DNA from 3 places in the Bradyrhizobium sp. CFUWI genome. Region 2 is predicted to be linked to each of the others. Evidence: predicted binding sites of a transcription regulator. Region 2 holds the regulator's gene; each other region holds the start of a gene.

Region 1 (5,153 bases), on a different contig from region 2:
CGGCCCGCTGCCATCCGTCTTGCACACATCGCCCTCAATCCGGACCTTGCCGGTTGCCAGCAGCCGCAGCGCTTCGGGATAGATGCGGTGCTCGACTTCGAGGATGCGCTCCGACAGCGTATCTCCCGTGTCGTGGTCGCTGACGGGCACCGCGCCTTGCATCACGATCGGGCCGGCGTCGGTCTCGGGGATCACGAAATGCACCGTCGCACCGGAAAGTTTGACGCCGGCACGCAAGGCCTGGCCGTGCGGATCAAGGCCGGGGAACGACGGTAGCAGCGACGGATGGATGTTGAGCATCCGCCCGTACCAGGCTTTGGTGAACTCGGCCGTGAACAGGCGCATGAAGCCGCCGAGACAAATCAGCTCGATACCGTGCTCATCGAGCGCTGCCTGGAGCACCTTCTCGAAGCCGGCGCGATCCTTCCCGAACGGCTTGCTCTCGATCACCAGCGTGTTGACGCCGCTCGCTTTGGCCCGTTCCAGTCCGAGCGCATCGGCCTTGTTCGAAATGACAACCGAGATCTCCGCCGGGAAATCCGCCGAGCTTGCGGCCCTGATCAGCGCGGCCATGTTGGAGCCGCGGCCGGAGATCAGGATGGCGACGCGGCGCTTCATCACAGCGCCAGATCGAGATGGCCGTTATAGACGACGCGGTGCTCGCCCTCGGCCGGGATCACGGTGCCGAGCTGCGCCACGGTCTCGCCGGCGTCGGTGAAGACCTCGATCACCTTGTCGACCTTGTCGGGCTCGACGATCGCGATCATGCCGATGCCGCAATTGAAGGTGCGCAGCATTTCCAGCTCGGCGATGCCGGCCTGTGCCGCCAGCCATTTGAACACCGGCAGCACCGGCAGACGCGCGAGGTCAATGCCGACGCCGAGATGCTGCGGCAGCACCCGCGGAATGTTGTCGGTGAAGCCGCCGCCGGTGATGTGGGCAAGGCCCTTCACCGCGCCGGTCTCGCGGATCGCGCGCAGGCAGGATTTGACGTAGAGCCGCGTCGGTGTCAGCAGCGCGCCGCCGAGCGTCATCACGGGTGCGAACGGCGCCTGTGCGGTGAAGCCGAGGCCTGATTGTTCCACGATCTTGCGGACCAGGGAGAAGCCGTTGGAATGCACGCCTGATGAAGCAAGACCGATCACGGCGTCGCCCGCCGCGATGTCCTTGCGCGGCAGCAGCGTACCGCGCTCGGCGGCACCGACGGCAAATCCGCCGAGATCGTAATCGCCGTCCTTGTACAGGCCGGGCATCTCGGCGGTCTCACCGCCGATCAGGGCGCAGCCGGATTCGCGGCAGCCTTCCGCGACGCCCGCAACGATCGAGGCCGTGGCCTCGGGGTCGAGCTTGCCGCAGGCGAAATAGTCCAGGAAGAACAACGGCTCGGCGCCCTGCACCACGAGATCGTTGACGCTCATGGCGACGAGGTCGATGCCGATCCCGCCGTGCAGCCCGGTCTCGATCGCGATCTTGACCTTGGTGCCGACCCCATCGGTCGCGGCGACCAGGACGGGGTCCTTGAAACCGGCCGCCTTGAGGTCGAACAGGCCGCCGAAGCCGCCGATCTCGGCGTCGGCGCCCGGCCGCGCTGTGGCGCGCACCATCGGCTTGATCAGATCGACCAGGCGGTTGCCCGCGTCGATATCGACGCCTGAATCGGCGTAAGTGAGGCCGTTTTTGCGGTCGGTCATGCCCGATTTCCAGTGGGTTTGCGGCTGGTTACGTCGAATTCCGGGGACACGCAATGGCTCGCATGGCGCTCCTGCCTATACTATGTAGATATCAACCGGTTCAGCCTCCCGAGGGGCCGGATTCGAGGTCAGACCGGGTGCCGGGAAGCGCTTTCGTGAGTATTCCGAACATCATCACGCTGGGCCGCATCATGCTGGTCCCGATCATCGTCTGGGCCATCGTGTCGAGCCAAATGGAGGTCGCGTTCGCCGTCTTCCTGATCGCCGGTATCAGCGACGCCGTGGACGGCTTCCTGGCCAAGCGCTTCAACATGACGAGCGAGCTCGGGGCCCTGCTCGACCCGCTCGCGGACAAGGCGTTGCTGGTCTCGATCTACATGGCGCTGGGCATCTGGGGCGCGATCCCGCGCTGGATCGTGATCCTGGTGGTCTCGCGCGACATCATGATTGTCGCCGCCGTGATCGTATCCTGGCTGTTCGACCGGCCGGTCGAGATGAAGCCGTCGAAAGTGTCGAAGCTCAACACCGTTGCACAAGTGGCGTTCGCGGCGCTGGTGCTGGCGGCGCTTGCCTTCGGCTTCAAGCCGGCCCCTTATGATATCATCCTGATGGGCCTCGTCACGGTCTTCACGCTCTCCTCGGTGTCGCTCTATCTGGTCGAATGGCTGCGGCACATGAGTACGATCGAGGCCAAATGAGGGAATGCGGCCCCGCAAAAGGCCAACTCCCGCCCGATCAAGTCGGAATTCTCTTCAGACGGGCCGGCGCGCCGGCATGGAGCAAGACAAGCGTGGCAGGCCGCGTCCATCCCCGACAATTGGCGTTTTCGCTTCCGCATGCGGAGAGCCTCAGCCGGGACAATTTCCTCGAGGGCCCCGCCAACGCGGCCGGTGTGGCGCTGATCGACAGCTGGCCGGAATGGCCGAACCGGATCATGTGGCTCGCCGGCCCGGAAGGCAGCGGCAAGAGCCACCTCGCCGCGATCTGGGCCGAAATATCAGGCGCCCGCTCGACCGCCGCCAACGTCCTGACCGCCGCCGGCGTTCCGGGCGCGCTCGCCACCGGCGCCCTGGTGGTCGAGGATCTCCGGGCGGGCGATTTCGACGAACGCGCCCTCTTTCACCTGATGAACCTTGCCCGCGAGGACGGCGCCTACGTGCTCTTCACCGGACGCGAGCTGCCGGCCGCGCTGGAGATCGAGCTTCGCGACCTGCGCTCGCGTCTGCGCGCCGTGCCGGTGGTCACGCTGCTGCCCCCGGACGACCAGCTCTTCCGCGGCCTGATCGTGAAATTCTGCGCCGACCGCCAGCTCAATGTGGACGAGAGCGTGGTCAGCTATCTCGCCACCCGCCTGGAGCGGTCCTCGGCCGCCGCCCGCCAGGCCGTGGAACTGCTTGACAGCGAGGCCCTGCGGCTCGGCCGCCCCGTGACCCGGGCGCTGGCCGCCGAGCTACTCCGGGATGCCTGATCCCGCGCGCCCGCGCGCAGGCCGCGAGGCCCGCTTGACGCAGCGAAGCGGCGGAACATCAATGTCATCGAAACGTCATCGCTGTAACACATGCTCCCGCGGGTTTTGCGCATAGATCGCAAAGTGAGGCGAGACAGGATGGACAGACTTCTGATGGACTCTGCGCAAACCATTGAAACAAAAGAAAAAATCGTGGAAGCTGAGGGTCTGCCGGCGATCGCCTCCAGCCCCGAACGATTCATCAATCGCGAGCTCTCCTGGCTGCATTTCAACCGCCGCGTCCTGGAGGAATCGGTCAATTCCAACCACCCGATGCTGGAGCGGGTGCGATTCCTGTCGATTTCAGCAAATAACCTCGACGAATTCTTCATGGTCCGCGTCGCCGGCATCAAGGCCCAGGTGCGCGAGGGCATCGCCGAACGCAGCCCCGACGGCCTGACGCCATCCGAGCAGCTCGCGCTGATCAACCGCACCGTCTCCGAACTTGCCTCCGACCAGCAGGCAATCTGGCGCGACCTGCGCGGCACGCTGGCCGATGCCGGCATCGTGCTGGTCGACGGCAAGGACGTCACCAAGGCGGAACGGACCTGGATCGAGGAGTACTTCCTCAACAACGTGTTCCCGTTGCTGACGCCGCTGGCGATCGACCCGGCGCACCCCTTCCCGTTCATCCCGAGCCTCGGCTTCACCATCGCGCTCCAGCTCACGCGTGCAGCCGACGGCAAGCAGATGAACGCGCTGATCCGCATGCCCGGCAAGATCGACCGCTTCATCCGCCTGCCGGCCGACGGCAAGATCGTTCGGCTGATCTCGCTGGAACAGGCTACTGCCCTGTTCATCAACCGCCTGTTCCCCGGCTACAATCTGCACGGCCAGGGCGCCTTCCGGATCATCCGCGACTCCGAGCTCGAAATCGAGGAAGAGGCGGAAGACCTCGTCCGCCTGTTCGAGACGGCGCTGAAGCGCCGCCGCCGCGGATCGGTGATCCGGCTCGAGATCGACGCCAAGATGCCGGAGCAGTTGCGCAACTTCGTTCAGCACGCGTTGTCGGCCGCCGACGACGAGGTCTTCCTGGTCGACGGCGTGCAGGCGATGAACGAGCTCTCGCAGCTCACCCGCATCGACCGTCCCGATCTCGAATTCACCCCTTACGTGCCACGCCACCCCGAGCGTGTGCGCGAGCACGGCGGCGACATCTTTGCCGCAATCCGGCAGAAGGATCTCGTCGTCCATCATCCTTATGAATCCTTCGACGTCGTGGTGCAGTTCCTGCAGCAGGCCGCACGCGACCCCGACGTCGTCGCGATCAAGCAGACGCTCTACCGCACCTCCAACAACTCGCCGATCGTGCGCACGCTCGCCGAAGCCGCCGAGGCCGGCAAATCCGTCACGGCGCTGATCGAGCTGAAGGCGCGCTTCGACGAGGAAGCCAACATCCGCTGGGCGCGCGACCTTGAACGCGCCGGCGTGCAGGTCGTCTACGGCTTCCTCGAGCTGAAGACGCACGCAAAACTCTCGATGGTGGTGCGCCGCGAGGGTGGCAGCCTCACCACCTATGTTCATACCGGCACCGGCAATTATCACCCGGTCACCGCGCGCATCTACACCGATCTTTCCTACTTCACCTCCGATCCGACCATCGGCCGCGACGCCGCGCGCGTGTTCAATTTCATCACCGGCTACGCCGCGCCGAGCGATCTGGAAAAGATGGCGGTGTCGCCGCTGACCTTGCGCAAGCGCATCATCGAGCACATCCAGGGCGAGACCGCGCATGCGCGGCACGGCCGGCACGGCGCGGTCTGGATGAAGATGAATGCGCTGGTCGACCCCGATATCATCGACGCGCTCTACGAGGCCTCGCAGGCCGGCGTGCAGGTCGAGCTCGTGGTGCGCGGTATCTGTTGCCTGCGCCCCGGCATTCCCGGCCTATCCGAGAACATCCGGGTCAAATCGATCATCGGGCGCTTCCTGGAACACGGCCGAATCTATTGCTT
Region 2 (5,153 bases):
TTCGTCGCGCAAGGCGGCCACCAGATCGCCCGAGGGCACGACGGCCTTGATGCCGATCAGGAGGCCCTCGCCGCGCACCTCGTTGACGATGTCGGGGTGACGGTCGATCACGGAGGCGAGCTTCTGCTTGAGCAGCAGCGACATCTTCTGCACGTGGTCGAAGAAGCCGGGCTTGAGCATGACGTCGAGCACGGCGTTGGCCGCGGAAATCGCCAGCGGATTGCCGCCGAAGGTCGAGCCGTGCGAGCCGGGGCCCATGCCGGCCGCCGCATCCGCGCTCGCCAGCACGGCGCCGATCGGGAAGCCGCCGCCGAGCGCCTTCGCCAGCGACATCACGTCAGGCGTGACGCCGGTGCGCCGATACGCGAACAGATCGCCGGCACGGCCCATGCCGGTCTGCACCTCGTCGAAGGCGAGCAGCAGGCCCTTCTCGTCGCAGAGCTGGCGCAACGCCTTGAGGAAAGCGGGCGGTGCCGAACGCACGCCGCCCTCGCCCTGGATCGGCTCGATCAGGATACCGGCGGTGTCGGGGCCGATCGCCTTCTTGACGGCATCGAGGTCGCCATGCGGCACCTGGTCGAAGCCGTCCATCGGCGGACCGAACCCTTCGAGATATTTTGCAGAGCCTGTCGCAGCGAGCGTCGCCAGCGTGCGGCCGTGGAAGGCGCCTTCGAACGTGATGATGCGGTAGCGTTCCGGATGCCCTTTGGAGAAGTGATGATGGCGCACCAGCTTGATCACGCCCTCCAGCGCCTCGGCGCCGGAATTGCAGAAGAACACGAAGTCGGCAAAACTCTCGTTGCACAGGCGCGCGGCGAGCTTCTCGCCGTCCGGACTCTGGAACAGGTTCGACATGTGCCACAGCTTCGTCGCCTGCTCCTGCAACGCCTTGATCAGATGCGGGTGGCAATGGCCGAGCGCATTGACGGCTACGCCCGAGGTGAAATCGAGATAGCGATCGCCATTGGTCGCGATCAGCCAGCAGCCTTCGCCGCGTTCGAAACCGAGGTTGGCCCTGGCGAAAACGGGGAGCAAATGCGGGGCTGCGCTGTTAGTCATGACGGCCACTTGATGTTGCGGACGGTGTGAGGCGTGCTTTGCGCAACGCACCATTGACCGGCCCGGAAAACGAAACGTGCCGCCTTTTAAGGGCGGCACGCGCGACCATCTTAGGCCTGGTGAAACGGGTGTCAATGCCGCCCGGAAAGCCCCGCGAAACGCTGAATCCGTAGTCTTGCGGTGCCGATTTTGCGGGTTTTTCACCACGGAACATGTGGACGCGAGTCGGCGGACTCTTGCGCGGGAGTCACGCCATATTGTAGCGTTTGGACTGTCAGATACGACATCTCGTGCAGCAGTTCTGATCCCTTAAGTCCTCATGTACCGGCGTAAACGTTCGGGCGTCTTGAGCGCGCCCGGCGAGCCTTAAGGGATTCTGGCGGCACGGGTTTTTGAAGGCTTAGACAATCGTTGCGAGGGCCCCAGGATGGCAGCCGCGCAGCGAGGGAAAGGGTGCAATGACGGTTTTGACCTGGTCCGACGATCGCGTCGAGCAGCTGAAAAAGCTCTGGGAGGCCGGACTTTCGGCCAGCCAGATCGCAGCAGAGCTCGGCAATGTGACCCGCAATGCCGTGATCGGCAAAGTGCACAGGCTCGGCCTGTCCGGCCGCGCCAAGAGCCCTTCGTCGGCCGCGCCCCGGCCGCGCAAGGCGCGTCCCGCCCAGCACATGATGCGGGTGACCCGCCCCATCGCGCGCGGCAACACCGCGCTGGCGCAGGCCTTCGAGGTCGAGATCGAAGCCGAACCCGTCACCTACGACAACGTGGTGCCGATGAGCCAGCGGCTGTCGCTGCTCGAATTGAACGAGGCGACCTGCCACTGGCCGGTCGGCGATCCCTCGAGCCCGGATTTCTTCTTCTGCGGCGGCAAGGCGCTGTCCGGCCTGCCCTATTGCGCCCAGCACTCGCGCGTGGCGTATCAGCCGGCGGCCGATCGCCGCCGCGCACCGGCGAAGCCCACGCGGTGAGCTCGCGGAATTAACTGATCGCCTAGACTGCAGCCGTCACACGATGACGGCTCCAATGACTCGGTGTCATCCCCGCGAACGCGGGGATCCATAACCACAGGGCGCAATTGTTGCGCGAGATGGTGACTCCGAGTCTTCGCCAAACCACGTCCTGTGGTGATGGGTCCCGGATCTGCGCTGACGCTTGTCCGGGACGACACGGAGAGTGCAGCTACAGCCGCTACACCCAACGCCTGCTAACCCGACGCCTGCTCCGCCTTGGCGAAGCGATCGTCCAGTGCGTAGCCGGCGCCGCGGACGGTGCGGATCGGATCCTGCTCGCGGCCGAGATTGAGCAGCTTGCGCAGGCGGCCGATATGGACGTCGACGGTGCGCTCGTCGATGTAGATGTCGCGGCCCCAGACGCTGTCGAGCAGCTGCTCACGCGAGAACACCCGGCCGGGATGCTCCAGGAAGAACTCCAGCAGGCGATATTCGGTCGGGCCGAGATCGATCGGGCGGCCCGAGCGCGCGACGCGGCGCTTGTCACGGTCGAGCTCGATGTCGCCATAGGCGAGCACGGTGGCGAGCCGCTCGGGACTGGCGCGGCGCAAGAGGCCCTTCACGCGCGCCAGCAGCTCCGGCACCGAGAACGGCTTGACGATGTAATCGTCGGCGCCGGTCGCAAGACCCCGCACCCGCTCGCTCTCCTCGCCGCGCGCGGTGAGCATGATGATGGGCAGCTGCTTGGTCTCGGGCCGGGTGCGCAGGCGCCGGCACAGCTCGATGCCGGAGAGGCCCGGCAGCATCCAATCGAGCACGATCAGATCGGGAATGTGCTCCTTGAGGCGGGTGTCGGCGTCGTCGCCGCGCATCACCGTCTCGACGTCATAGCCGTCGCCTTCGAGGTTGTAACGCAGCAGCTCGGTGAGAGCTTCCTCGTCCTCAACCACCATAATGCGTGCGCCCATGGTGTCGTCGCTCCTTAGGTATTCGGGATCGTCGTGGCGAAGTTCGTCATGTCGCCCTTCGGCCGCTTGTCGGTGATCGCCTGGCCCTCGATCATGTAAAACACGGTCTCGGCGATGTTGGTGGCGTGGTCGCCGATGCGCTCGATGTTCTTGGCGCAGAACATCAGATGGATGCAGAACGAGATGTTGCGCGGATCCTCCATCATGTAGGTGAGGAGCTCGCGGAACAACGAGGTGCAGATCGCGTCGACTTCCTCGTCGCCCTTCCACACCGCCATCGCCGCCGGCAGATCGTGCGCGGCATAGGCGTCGAGCACCGACTTGACCTGCTGCTGCACCAGGTCGGTCATGTGCTCCAGGCCGCGGAACAGCTTGAGCGGATGGAAGTCGGTCTCCAGCGCGGCGACGCGCTTGCCCATGTTCTTGGCGAGGTCGCCGATGCGCTCGAGATCGGTCGCAACCCGCATGGCGCCGACGATCTCGCGCAGGTCCACCGCCATCGGCTGGCGGCGGGCGATGGTGAGCACGGCGCGCTCCTCGATGCGCTTCTGCAGCGCGTCGAGATCGGCGTCGATGGCGACGACGCGCTGGCCGAGCGCGACGTCGCGGCGGATCAGCGCATCGACGGAATCGACGATCATGCGCTCGGCGATCCCGCCCATCTCGGCGACCAGGCGGGTGAGCTCCTGGAGGTCGGTGTCGAAGGCCTTTGCGGTATGTTCAGTACCCATATTGCGTCTCCTCAGCCGAACCGGCCGGTGATGTAGTCCTGCGTCCGCCGGTCGGTCGGCGACGTGAAGATCTTGCTGGTGTCGTCGAACTCGATCAGCTCGCCGAGATACATGAAGGCGGTCTTGTCGGAGACGCGCGCCGCCTGCTGCATGTTGTGGGTGACGATCGCGATCGTGTAGTTCTCGGACAATTCCTGGATCAGCTCCTCGACCTTGGCGGTCGAGATCGGGTCGAGCGCCGAGCAGGGCTCGTCGAACAGGATCACCTCGGGCCGCACCGCGACGGTGCGGGCGATGCAGAGGCGCTGCTGCTGGCCGCCGGAGAGCGACAGGCCGGAGGCGTTGAGCTTGTCCTTGACCTCGTTCCACAGCGCGCCGCCGCGCAGCGCCTTCTCGACGCGGTCGTCCATCTCGGACTTCGAGATCTTCTCGTAGAGGCGGATGCCGAAGGCGATGTTCTCGTAGATCGTCATCGGGAACGGGGTCGGCTTCTGGAACACCATGCCGACCCGGGCACGCAGCAGGTTGAGGTCGAGCTTGGGATCGAGGATGTTGGTGTGGTCGAGCAGCAGCTGGCCGGTGGCGCGCTGCCCCGGATAGAGGTCGTACATCCGGTTGAAGATGCGCAGCAGGGTCGACTTGCCGCAGCCGGACGGGCCGATGAAGGCCGTGACGCGGTTGGTGCCGAGCGCCAGATTGATGTTCTTCAGCGCGTGGTGCTCACCGTAGTAGAAATTCAGGTTGCGCGCGGTGACCTTGGCAGGCGCCTCAGGCAGCGGCTGCGAGCCGGGATGAACGCTCGGCGCGCTGACGGAAACAGACATTTCACTCATTTTGCGGTCCTCTCGGCACCAAGGATGCGGGCGCCAATATTCAGGGCAAGCACAGTCAGGGTGATCAGCAGCGCGCCGCTCCAGGCGAGCTGCTTCCAATAGGCGTAGGGGCTCTGCACGAAGTTGTTGATGGTCACCGGCAGGTTGGCCATCGTCTTGTCCAGGCCGAGGCTGAAGAACTGGTTGGACAGCGCGGTGAACAGCAGCGGCGCGGTCTCGCCGGCGACGCGGGCGGTGGCGAGCAGCACGCCGGTGATGAGGCCGGAGCGGGCCGCGCGGTAGGCGATGCGCTTGATCACCAGCGAGCGCGGCAGGCCGAGTGCGCTGGCGGCTTCACGCAGCGGGTTCGGCACCAGCAGCAGCATGTCCTCCGTGGTGCGCACCACGACCGGGATCACGATCACGGCGAGCGCCAGCGCGCCCGCGATCGCCGAGAAGCCCCGCATCGGCACCACCACCGCGCCGTAGATGAACAGGCCGATGATGATGGAAGGCGCCGAGAGCAGGATGTCGTTGATGAAGCGGATCACCGAGGTCAGCTTGTCGTTGCGGCCGTACTCGGCGAGGTAGGTACCGGCGAACAGGCCGAGCGGCGCGCCGATGCCGACGCCG
Region 3 (5,153 bases), on a different contig from region 2:
AATTTCGTGATGCGCAGGCCCATGGTGCGGACGATGCGCCAGCCGCCCATCAAGGTGCCCAGCGCCATCGCCGCCTGGCAGGACAGCACCACCCAGAACGGCACGGAAAACTCGCTGCCGAGATGGCCCTGCGAATACAGCAGCACCGCGATGATGCCCATGGTCTTCTGCGCGTCGTTGCCGCCATGGCCGAGCGAATAGAGCGAGGCGGAGACGAATTGCAGAATGCGGAAGGCGCGATCGACCGCGAACGGCGTCGAGCGCACCGAGGCCCACGACACGATCGCCACCAGCATCATCGCGAGCAGGAAGCCGACCAGTGGCGACAGCACGATTGCCAGCACCGTCTTGGTCAATCCGCTCCATACCGCGGCCGAGATCCCGGCCTTGGCCATGCCGCCGCCGATGAGCCCACCGATCAGCGCGTGCGAGGACGAGGACGGGATGCCGAGCGCCCAGGTCACCAGGTTCCAGACGATGGCGCCGACCAGGGCGGCGAAGATCACCTGGGCGTCGACGATCGCGGGATCGATGATACCGGTGCCGATGGTCTGGGCGACGTGCAGGCCGAACACCATGAAGGCAATGAAATTGAAGAACGCGGCCCAGAACACCGCATATTGCGGCCGCAACACGCGGGTCGAGACGATGGTCGCGATCGAATTGGCGGCGTCGTGCAGGCCGTTCAGGAAGTCGAACAGCAGAGCGACGGCGATCAAGCCGACCAGGATGGGAAGACCCAACGCTGCATCCACGGCCCTAGACCTGCTCGATGACGATGCTGTTGATCTCGTTCGCGACGTCGTCGAAACGATCGGCCACCTTCTCAAGGTGGTCGTAGATCTCGACGCCGACGATGAAGTCCATCGCATTGCCGTCGCGATGCTTCAGGAACAGCTCCTTCAGCCCGATGTCGTGGAGATCGTCGACGCGGCCCTCCAGCTTGCCCAGCTCTTCCGTGATCGCGGTGAGCATGGCCACGTTCGGGCCGATCGATTGCATCAGCGGCAGCGCACGGCCGACCAGATTGGCGCATTCGATCAGGAGCCCGCCGATCTCGCGCATCGGCGGCTCGAAGGTACGGACCTCGAACAGCATCACGGCCTTGGCCGTCTGCTGCATCTGGTCGATGGCGTCGTCCAGCGATGTGATCAGGTTCTTGATGTCGCCACGGTCGAACGGGGTGATGAAGGTGCGGCGCACCGCCGTCAGCACCTCGCGGGTGATGTTATCGGCGTCGTTCTCGAACTGGTTGACGCGCTGGCAATAGACCGGCGTCTCCTCGCCTCCATTGAGCATGCCCTGGAGCGCGATCGCGCCCTGGATCACTGTCTGGGCATGCCGGTCGAACAGGTCGAAGAACCGCTCTTCCTTGGGCAGGAATGCACGAAACCATCGCATCATGGGGATAGGCTACCGGTTGGAAAATGGGCCGGCCCGAAGGGCCGTCATGAAACTGTCATAGACCATTTTCGAGCCGCGCGCGTGTCATCTCCCGCCTGCGATGCCGGATCATCCACCGGATTATCGCACCAATAAAATTGGTGCGATATCAATCGTTTATAGCGATCTCCGGAAGTAATGCGCGATTTCACCGACGACGCCGCGGCGGAAGGTGAGCACGCAAACCACGAAGATCGCGCCCTGGATCACCGTCACCCACTGGCCGAAACCCGCCAGATATTGCTGCATGGCGATGATCACGAAGGCGCCGACCACGGGGCCGAAGATGGTGCCGAGGCCGCCGACCAGCGTCATCAGCACGACCTCGCCGGACATCGACCAATGGACGTCGGTGAGCGAGGCGTTCTGCGCCACGAACACTTTCAGCGCACCGGCAAAACCGGCCAGCGTGCCTGAAAGCACGAAGGCCAGGAACTTGTACTGGTCGGTCCGGTAGCCGAGCGAGATCGCGCGCGGCTCGTTCTCGCGGATCGCCTTCAGCACCTCGCCGAACGGCGAGTTGATGATGCGGAAGATCAGGAGGAAGCCGGCGAGGAACCCGACCAGCACGACGTAATACAGCACCGTCGGCTTGGACAGATCGAAGATGCCGAACATGTGTCCTTGCGGGATGCCCTGGATGCCGTCCTCACCGTGGGTAAACGGGGCCTGGAGGTAGATGAAGTACAAGAGCTGCGACAGCGCCAGCGTGATCATCGAGAAGTAGATGCCCTGGCGGCGGATCGAGATGTAGCCCGTGACGAGCGAGAGCACGAAAGCCGCGGCGATGCCGACGAGGATGCCGAGCTCGGGCGGCAAGGCCCAGACCTTCAACGCATGCGCGCTGCAATAGCCGGCGGTGCCCAGGAACATCGCGTGGCCGAACGACAACAGCCCGCCATAGCCGACCAGCAGGTTGAAGGCACAGGCGAGCAGCGCAAAGCACAGCGCCTGCATGACGAAGAACGGGTAGACGCCCGTGAACGGCACCGCCGCGAGCAGCAGCGCCATCATCACGAAAACGATCATCTCGTCGCGCATCGCGCGAGGGGTCACCGGCAGCGTGTCGTCCGTCAGGGTTGTCATATCAGGCCGCCCTTCCCGTCAATCCCGTTGGCTTCACCAGGAGCACCAGCACCATCAGCACGAACACGACGGTGTTGGAGGCCTCGGGGTAGAAATATTTGGTCAGACCCTCGATCACCCCGAGCGCGAAGCCGGTGATGATGGAGCCCATGATCGATCCCATGCCGCCGATCACGACCACCGCGAACACGACGATGATGAGGTCGGCGCCCATCAGCGGCCGCACCTGGTTGATCGGCGCCGAGAGCACGCCGGCGAGCGCGGCGAGGCCGACGCCGAGACCGTAAGTGAGCGTGATCATGCGCGGCACGTTGATGCCGAAGGCGCGCACCAGCGTCGGATTTTCAGTGGCGGCGCGCAGGTATGCGCCGAGCTGGGTCTTCTCGATCAGGAACCAGGTCGCAAGGCACACGACCAGCGAGAACACGACCACCCAGCCGCGATAGACGGGCAAGAACATGAAGCCGAGATTCATGCCGCCCTTGAGCTGGTCCGGAATGGCGTAAGGCAGGCCGGACGAGCCGAAATAGTTCTGGAACACGCCCTGCACGATCAGCGCGATGCCGAAGGTCAGGAGCAGTCCGTAGAGATGATCGAGCCCGGTCAGCCATTGCAGCATGGTCCGCTCGAGGATCATGCCGAAGATGCCGACGATGATGGGCGCAAGCAGCAACGCCCACCAATAGTTGATGCCGCCGATATTCAGCAGGAAATAGGCGACGAAGGCGCCCATCATGTAGAGCGCGCCATGGGCGAAATTGATGATGTTGAGCATGCCGAAGATCACGGCAAGCCCGAGACTGAGCAGCGCGTAGAACGAGCCGTTGATCAGTCCCACCAGTAGCTGAGCGTATAGAGCCTGCATCGATCAATCTCGTACCCGGTCTCGTTATGCCATTTCATTCTGCCGCGCCCGCGGGCGCGGCCAACTCACTTCTTCACCAGGGGACAGGCGCTTTCCGACAGCGGCCGGAAGGCCTGCTCGCCGGGGGTCGTGCCGATCAGCTTGTAATAGTCCCACGGTCCCTTGGATTCCTCGGGCTTCTTCACCTCGAAGAGATAGGCCGGATGCAGCTTGCGGCCGTCGGCGCGGATCGTGCCCTTGCCGAACAGCGCGTCGTCCGTCGGCATCTCCTTCATCTTGGCGACGACCTTGGCGCCGTCATGCGGATTGCCGCCCATGGCCTCCAGCGCCTTGAAATAGTGCAGCAGGCCCGAATAGACGCCGGCCTGCACCATCGAAGGCATCGCCTTGTTCTTCATGCGCTCGGAGAAGCGCTTGGAGAACGCGCGCGTACCGTCGTTCATGTCCCAATAGAAAGTCTCGGTGAAGTTCAGGCCCTGCGCCACCTTCAGCCCGAGCGCGTGCACGTCTGTGATGAAGAGAAGCAGACCCGCAAGCTTCTGGCCGCCCGAGACGACGCCGAACTCCGCCGCCTGCTTGATCGTGTTGGTGGTGTCGCCGCCGGCATTCGCCATGCCGATGATCTTGGCCTTGGAGGCCTGCGCTTGCAGCAGGAACGACGAGAAGTCGGCGGTATTCAGGGGATGCTTGACGTTGCCGATCACCTTGCCACCCGATTTCACCACGACCGCGGCAGTGTCGCGCTCGAGGGCATGGCCGAAGGCGTAGTCCGCGGTCAAGAAGTACCAGGTGTCGCCGCCCGCCTTCACCAGCGCCTGCCCCGTGCTGTTGGCCAGCATGTAGGTGTCGTAGACCCAGTGGACCGTGTTCGGCGAGCATTGCGCGTTGGTGAGATCCGACGTCGCTGCACCGGTGTCGATCAGGATGGAATTCTTCTCCTTGACGATGTTGTTGACCGCCAGCGCAACGCCGGAGTTCAGGACATCCATGAAGATGTCGACCTTCTCGACGTCGATCCATTGCCGGGCAATCGTGGAGCCGATGTCGGGCTTGTTCTGATGGTCCGCGGAGATCAGGTCGAGCTTCCAGCCCTTGGCCGCAAGCCCGGAATCCTCGATCGCCATCTGCGCGGCGACGGTCGAGCCAGGGCCGCCGAGGTCGGCATAGAGTCCGGAATTGTCGGTCAGGACGCCGATCTTGATGTTCTTGTCCTGCGCGACCGCGGCGCCTGCCGCACCGAAGGCCAGGGCTGTGCCGAGCAACATCGCCGAAATGCCGTGCTTCATAATCCGCTCCCAGTATTGCTTTGACAGTTACTCTCGATGGTCCGGCCTAGCACCGCTACACGCCGAGATAGGTGTGGAGCTTGTCCATGTTGGCGGCAAGCTCGGCATTGGAAAATCCGTCAATGATCTTGCCATGCTCGACCACGTAGTAGCGGTCGGCGACGGTGGACGCGAAGCGGAAATTCTGCTCGACCAGGAGGATCGTGAAGCCCTCCTTCTTGAGCCGCGCAATGGTGTGGCCGATCTGCTGGATGATGACGGGCGCGAGCCCCTCGGTCGGCTCGTCCAGCATCAGGAAGCTCGCGCCGGTGCGCAGGATGCGCGCAATCGCCAGCATCTGCTGCTCGCCTCCGGACAGCTTGGTGCCCTGGCTGTTGAGCCGTTCCTTCAGATTCGGGAACAGCTCGAAGATCTGATCGAGCGGCAATCCGCCTTCACGGACCACCGGCGGCAGCATCAAGTTCTCGCGCACG

What was found. Region 2 encodes PhoB, which activates phosphate uptake and scavenging genes when phosphate is short. Its sites were predicted from a motif close to TGTCATNNANCTGTCAT; they were not measured.
Region 1: a site for PhoB is predicted at 3,222-3,238, ahead of AC066S_RS27960 (RNA degradosome polyphosphate kinase). Genes of this name have one in related genera too.
Region 3: a site for PhoB is predicted at 1,447-1,463, ahead of AC066S_RS15305 (DUF47 domain-containing protein). Genes of this name have one in related genera too.

Annotation. Positions count from the first base shown of each region.
Region 1 is NZ_JBWJZE010000015.1:52,984-58,136, forward strand. Features, by position in the region: gene purN (phosphoribosylglycinamide formyltransferase) at 1-618, opposite strand, end outside; gene purM (phosphoribosylformylglycinamidine cyclo-ligase) at 618-1,691, opposite strand; gene AC066S_RS27950 (CDP-alcohol phosphatidyltransferase family protein) at 1,847-2,389, shown strand; gene AC066S_RS27955 (P-loop NTPase family protein) at 2,482-3,159, shown strand; gene AC066S_RS27960 (RNA degradosome polyphosphate kinase) at 3,313-5,153, shown strand, end outside.
Region 2 is NZ_JBWJZE010000005.1:449,145-454,297, reverse strand. Features, by position in the region: gene AC066S_RS14645 (aspartate aminotransferase family protein) at 1-1,059, opposite strand, end outside; gene AC066S_RS14640 (GcrA family cell cycle regulator) at 1,518-2,027, shown strand; gene phoB (phosphate regulon transcriptional regulator PhoB) at 2,264-2,977, opposite strand; gene phoU (phosphate signaling complex protein PhoU) at 2,992-3,708, opposite strand; gene pstB (phosphate ABC transporter ATP-binding protein PstB) at 3,720-4,541, opposite strand; gene pstA (phosphate ABC transporter permease PstA) at 4,538-5,153, opposite strand, start outside.
Region 3 is NZ_JBWJZE010000006.1:143,492-148,644, forward strand. Features, by position in the region: gene AC066S_RS15300 (inorganic phosphate transporter) at 1-755, opposite strand, end outside; gene AC066S_RS15305 (DUF47 domain-containing protein) at 760-1,404, opposite strand; gene AC066S_RS15310 (branched-chain amino acid ABC transporter permease) at 1,561-2,529, opposite strand; gene AC066S_RS15315 (branched-chain amino acid ABC transporter permease) at 2,531-3,394, opposite strand; gene AC066S_RS15320 (ABC transporter substrate-binding protein) at 3,460-4,680, opposite strand; gene AC066S_RS15325 (ABC transporter ATP-binding protein) at 4,736-5,153, opposite strand, start outside.